DNA from 2 places in the Paenibacillus sp. SEL3 genome. Region 2 is predicted to be linked to the other one. Evidence: predicted binding sites of a transcription regulator. Region 2 holds the regulator's gene; the other holds the start of a gene.
The links. The regulator Rex, encoded in region 2, represses fermentation and respiration genes when NADH is low (regulators of the CRP and FNR family bind a similar motif). The targets are predictions, from matches to a motif close to TTGTGAAATATTTCACAA.
Positions count from the first base shown of each region.

Region 1: ACYCS5_RS10375 (cytochrome ubiquinol oxidase subunit I) is a predicted target of Rex. The motif match lies at 1,971-1,988, and genes of this name have one in related genera.

Region 1 is NZ_CM137725.1:2,194,774-2,198,203, forward strand. Features, by position in the region: gene cydB (cytochrome d ubiquinol oxidase subunit II) at 1-507, opposite strand, end outside; gene ACYCS5_RS10375 (cytochrome ubiquinol oxidase subunit I) at 494-1,900, opposite strand; gene ACYCS5_RS10380 (response regulator) at 2,307-3,430, opposite strand, start outside.
Region 2 is NZ_CM137725.1:75,335-78,764, reverse strand. Features, by position in the region: gene dinG (ATP-dependent DNA helicase DinG) at 1-1,839, shown strand, start outside; gene ACYCS5_RS00360 (redox-sensing transcriptional repressor Rex) at 1,883-2,536, shown strand; gene ACYCS5_RS00355 (amidohydrolase) at 2,523-3,430, shown strand, end outside.

The sequences.
Region 1 (3,430 bases), 2.1 Mb from region 2:
GACCACTGTCAGTCCAATCCATACGGTATATCCATTGAATACATCGGAAAATCCAGCTTTCAAATCCATGTTTTGCTGAATAGGTACACCTTTCACCAAAGCCGCAAAAGCCATACCGAACAGCATCGGCGGTAGAAAGCTGCCAATCAGAATGCAGGCATCCCACGTTCCTGTCCACCATTTTCCTTCAGCCTTTCCGCGGAACTCAAAAGAAACTCCACGCAAGATCAAACCTAGCAAAATAAACACAAATACGAGATAATATCCGCTGAACATAGTCGCATAAAAATGCGGAAAAGCGGCAAACATTGCACCTGCTGCTGTAATCAGCCACACTTCGTTGGCATCCCAGAATGGACCAATCGTATTGATCATCAAACGTTTTTGTTGGTCATTACGCGGCACCAATCCTGTGGCCATTCCTACGCCAAAATCAAAGCCCTCCAGAAAAAAGAAGCCCGTAAACAGCACAGCGATCAATAAGAACCATAAATCATTTAGCGACAATGGTGTCACCCCCTTGAGCAAAAGGATCATGAATTACCGTTTGCTGATGTGGCTCAATATCTGGACCTTTGCGAGCCGTACGGTAAAACAGAAACGCCAGCACACCTGTTAAAATTAAATACAATGTGGTAAATGAGATGAACGAGAATAGCACTTCTCCTGCCACAACTGTAGGCGAAACAGAATCTTTCGTTTGAAGCAAACCAAATACCGTCCACGGTTGGCGACCTATTTCAGTCATGATCCAACCTGAAGTATTCCCAATGAATGGAAGGGATATCCCCCATATCATCAGACGGAAGAACCAGCGATGTGAACCTTCCAGCTTTTTACGGAACGTCAGGTAAGCCCCGTATAAGGCGAGTGCAATCATGCCACATCCAGCCGCAATCATAATGCGGAAGCTCCAAAACGTGGTACGTACTGGCGGGATATAATCGCCCGGACCATACGTTTTTTCATATTGGGCTTGCAGCTCATTCATACCAGGCACAGAGCCGGTAAATTTACTATAGGATAGAAAACTCAAAGCAAAAGGAACTTTAATCTCAAAGGTATTTCCCTTGTTTCCAGGATCAATCCATGCGATAACGGTCCAAGGAGCGGGGTCACCACTGTTCTCCCATAATCCCTCACTGGCAGCCATCTTCATCGGTTGTGTTTTCACCAAATATTGAGCCTGTCCATGACCAAACAAAGGAATAGCAATGGCACTGATTAAGGCAACAATAATACTCAATTTAAAAGAAGGTTTAAAAAAGTCCATATTCTTTTTGTGCATCAGCTTCCATGCACTGATACCCGCGATCAGAAATGCCCCCGTTGCAAAAGCAGCAAACAATGTATGTGGAAATTCCCATAACAGTTGTTCGTTTGTTAACAAAGCGGCAAAATCTTTCATTTCTGCACGTCCATTTTGAATCTCATATCCTACTGGACGTTGCATGAATGAATTAGCAGCTAGAATCCACAATGCCGATAACATCGTACCGATCGATACCAACCACATACAAATTAGATGGACCGTTTTGGACAATCTTTCCCAACCGAACACCCATAATCCGATAAAGGTCGATTCTAGGAAAAATGCAAGCAGTGCTTCAATTGCCAGCGGCGTACCGAATACATCACCCACAAAACGGGAAAAGTCCGACCAGTTCATCCCGAACTGGAATTCTTGCAAAATCCCGGTGACTACGCCCAGTGCAAAGTTAATCAGCAGAAACGTTCCCCAGAATTGAGCCATTTTTTTGTACAAGTCATTTTTCTTGATAACATACATAGTCTCCATAATTGCCACCAATAACGACAATCCAATGGAGATCGGCACATAAACAAAGTGAAGAATCGTTGTGGTTGCAAACTGCAACCGTGCCAAATCCAATACGTCCATGATGTTGCTCCTCCCCCTACACTTCTCTTAACATTGATTTATAGTGTCTGTAATCTGAAGTCTTCTACATTTGTGATAGTATTCACATTCTTACATATGCAGCGGTCACTTTTTTAGAAAATGAATCACTCAACTACCTTCACTATGGTTATCATGATCCGGCTTCAGATTATCCCCATTATATAGAATAAATTTAAATGAAATAGAATCAAAAATGTGAACATCGTGTCAAAGTTGTGTCATAACGATGGCGATTTGATGAAAACGACCTAAACTCCATAATAAATGTGACATTTTCGATTGATCTATCTGTTTTTTCACCATAAAAAAGAGCCCCTCTTCGTTCGAAGGTTGTACCTCCGACATCTGCAAGAGAGACTTCATAGCGTTATACCTAGGGATTCTATCAACAGCCATCTGTTCCTCCGTTCTTTTGAACCCGATTACGATAGGAGGAAGGTGACATTCCAGCATACTTTTTAAATTTACTATGAAAATAATCTGCGTTCGCATACCCTACGCGTTCCGCCACCTGGTGTACCTTAATTCCTTGTGCAAGCAACTCCCTTGCTCGCTCAATCCTCACCTTATCCAGGTAGGCATTAAAGGCCTCGCCAGTATGACTTTTGAACAATTTGCCCAAATAGCCACTATTGTAATTAAACATATCTGCCAGTAACTCCAATCGCAAATTTTCATCATAATGACTATGAATAAAGTCAATCATTTGTTTCATGATGATGTCCTTGCCACCGGGATCAGTCTGTCCAATCCATTGCAACACATGCTCCAGCGAGTGATCCACCAGCTCGCCCAATGTGGAATAAGCATATACATCGGTTATAAAGCTGGAGTGCTCCTCCAGCACGGTTCGGCTGTGATCCTGTCCGGCTGCATACTTGTTCAACGCCAGTGTGAATGTTTGGGCGAACGCCGCCTTGATTGCGGATTCTGTACGATAAATACGTGGAAATTGGCCTTCCATTTCCTTAATGACACGGGTTGCAGCTGCACTATTAGCCATATCTAGCGCATAGTACAGCTTTTCTGCATAACGTATGGGATCATCTGTGACACTATCAGACGTTCCACTCATCTCAGTCTCGACTGTCTCCAATTTGTGTAGGTCTCCGGAAAGCATGACTCTTTCTGCCCGGAACAAAAACGTACGCTCTAACAATCGTAGTGCCTGCTCAAAAGATCTGGGAATGTCGCTAAGACTGGCTACAGGATCACCGGCAGCCACATAAATTTCCGTAGCCCACGCCTTTAGCTCCTGTCGCCAAGCAGCCAGTAACTGAACAGCATCTCTCTCCGTTTTTAACGTGGCGGGAAGCAAAAGACCCACATATATTCCAGCCTCAAACACGATACCTCTGCCTTGCTCATGGCACATTTCTGTTAGTCGCTGCTTTGCTGCCGACTGCCGGGCTTGCCGATCCCAGTCAGGTATACGTAAATCTATCAGAATAATCTGATAGCTACTCCAGTCCAATGCTGGTAACGCTGGCTGTTGTCCATGTTTTCCGT
Region 2 (3,430 bases):
GCTGCTATTTTCAAGGGTCGGGGACATTATTTGTGTCTGCGTAAGTTTGAACATAAAATAAACAGAAGAGACTTCGCTACACCGAAGGAAGATTTAATTACAGCGGCTCAGATGATCGTCTGGTTGACGCTAACAGAAACCGGTGATGATGAAGAACTGAATCTGAGCAACCGTGGAGGGGATTTCTGGGAAACGGTGGCGAGTGATTCAGAGTCCTGTCTTGGTCGTTCCTGCCCATGGTTCCGCAAATGTTATTATCATCGTGCACGCCATGAAGCAGGAATAGCGGATGTTGTTATTACGAATCACTCTAAGTTGTTCACAGACGTCAAAGCCAGTCATCAGTTATTGCCGAGCTATGAACATCTGGTGATAGATGAAGCCCATCACCTGGAGGAAGTAGCTGGTAAACACCTAGGTATGCATATGAAATATTTCACACTCGTGCATACACTGACGCGACTGTTCAAAGACAGCAAGAATGGACAACTGCCTTCACTTCGTCAACAGTTGGCGAAATCGGGGCACGAGAAGTCGGCAGATTGGGCCTCAACTATCGACCAGCTGTATCCGCTCGTGTTAGAGGTGAAGGAAACTTGGGACCTGCTAAGCGACAAGCTGTTTGGCATGTTGCCGGAGCGAAGTGATGCGACACCGGGTGAAACAGGACAGTTTTCTTCCCGTCTCAAACCTTCGGCCAAGCCTGCAAAGTGGGATCAGGCGGGAGCTTTGGAAAATCAGCTATATGTAACGATGAGCGAAATTTTGCGCAAGGGCGACAAGCTGATGCTGGACGTCAAGGAAGAACATGACGATTATGCGGCGGATAGCCTTATTACAGATATCACGGGTCTGCTCAAGGATTTGGCGGGGATTCGAGAAAATTTGCGCTTTTTTATCCGACTCGATGATGAAACAACCGTATACTGGCTCGAGGCAAGCGGGCAATTCCGTAGTAAATCATTGCAATTTTATGCGGTACCCGTCGATGTGAGCCGCCAGTTGAAAGAAATGTTTTTTGACAAAAAAAGAAGCATTATTCTGACTTCTGCTACCTTGTCGGTAGATAAGTCGTTTCAGTACATGATCGATCAGCTCGGCTTACAGGAGGCCGCAGATCAAGAGCGGCTGATGACTTCGCAGCTCCCGTCACCCTTTAATTACAGGGATCAGGTGTTGCTGGTTATTCCACGGGATTTCCCAAGTGTGAAGGGCAGTGTAGGAGATGCGCATTTTGTAGATATGCTCGTTAGCTCTCTAGGAGCGACTGCTCAGGCGACACGTGGGAGAATGCTCGTTCTGTTTACGTCCTATCGGATGCTCCGGCAAGTGTATGAGCCGCTCAAAGAGGCCTTAGCATCCAGCGAAATTACTGTGCTGGGACAAGGTGTGGACAGTGGAAGTCGCAGCAAGCTAACCCGCCGGTTTCAGGAAGCGAAAGCTTCTGTATTGCTGGGGACCAGCAGTTTCTGGGAAGGCGTCGATATTCCGGGGAAGGCTCTGACTTGTCTAGCCATTGTTCGCTTGCCGTTTCAACCGCCGAATCACCCGCTGCTGGAGGCAAAAAGCGAACTGCTCCAGCAGCAGAAGAAGAATCCATTTATGAAGCTGTCTGTACCGCAAGCGGTCATTCGCTTCAAACAGGGATTTGGTCGGTTGGTACGTACAGCGAACGACCACGGGGTCGTTATCGTTTATGATACGCGTGTGATTGAATCCTATTACGGAAAGCACTTTTTGTACTCGTTACCGGGACCAAAAATGGAGCATATGCCATCGGAGCAAATGGTGCCCCGCATCGCCGAATGGCTCCAATCCGCCCCGGAGACAGAGGCATAACGGACGGACATAAGTATGTTCGTTACAATTAGGGGGAGCAAGTATGAAATCAGATAAAATTTCAGAGGCTGTCGTACGGAGGTTACCCGTATATTTACGTTATCTGAATGCACTGCACAAACGGGAGGTGGCTACGGTCTCTTCTCAAGAGCTGGGACAGAGGCTAGATTTGAACCCGGCCCAAATCCGTAAAGATCTTGCTTATTTTGGAGATTTTGGTCGGAAGGGTATCGGTTATGATGTTTCTTATCTCATTGAGAAAATACGCCATATCCTGAAAATCGACCAACAAATTAATGTAGTATTGGTCGGAGCGGGTAATCTGGGGCAAGCCCTTTCGAATTATAACGCTTATTTAAAAGACAATATGAAGATTGTGGCGGTATTTGATGCGTTTCCGGATAAGGTAGGAACCAAGATCAATACATTGGTCGTGCAACCGATGGATGAACTGGAAGCGACTGTGAAAGAAAAAAACATTCGAATCGGGATTATTACCGTACCTGATTTTGAAGCACAGCACGTGGCTGATAGGCTTATTGATAGCGGAATTGGAGCGATCCTGAACTTTGCACCGACTACTCTCAAGGCACCAGCCAACATTCGGATTCATGCCACAGACTTTACAACTGATTTGCTTAGCCTCGCTTATTATTTGGAGGACGGAAAGGAAGAAGCACAATATGACAGTGAATAAATGGATGATTAAAAACGGATCTTTTGCCGTAAATGGACCAGAAGCAGGGGTAGTCCATGGTTTTATGATTGTGGAGGATAGTCGTATTACTTATATTGGCGAAACCTTGCCTGCGGGTGAGGAAGAGACGGAAGCGATCGATGGTAAAGGGCTATTGTTTTTACCTGGTCTGATCAATACTCATGGTCATGCGGCGATGTCTCTACTGCGTGGGCATGGAGATGATTTGGCACTTCAAGTATGGCTTCAGGAAAAAATGTGGCCTATGGAAGCCAAGTTTACATCTACAGACGTGTACTGGGGTACGTCCTTGTCTGTGCTGGAAATGCTGAAAGGTGGAACAACAACCTTCCTCGATATGTACGATCATATGGATGAGGTGGCTCGTGTGGCTGAAGAGTCAGGTATTCGTGCAAGTCTGATGCGTGGAGCAATTGGACTATGTTCGGAGGAAGAACAGCGAATCAAGCTGGCAGAGGCCGTGACTTTTGCGCGTAACTGGCACGGTAAAGCAGACGGCCGTATTACAACGATGATGTCACCGCATGCGCCATATACATGTCCACCTGCGTTTATTGAAAAATTCGTACAAGCTGCGCATGATCTGGACTTGCCACTGCATACGCACATGTCTGAGACGATCGCCGAAGTAGAGCAAAACGTACGCGACTACGGTTTGCGTCCGGTTGCACACTTGGATAAGCTTGGCTTTTTCTCCCGTCCTTCGCTTGTTGCCCATGGCGTTCATTTGAACGACGAAGAAATAGCTTTACTGGCAGAACGTGGTGTAGCGGTTTCCCACAATCCTGGCAGCAACTTGAAGCTGGCAAGTGGTGTGGCAAGAGTGCCTGAATTGCTGCGTGCAGGGGTTACGGTTTCTCTCGGAACGGATGG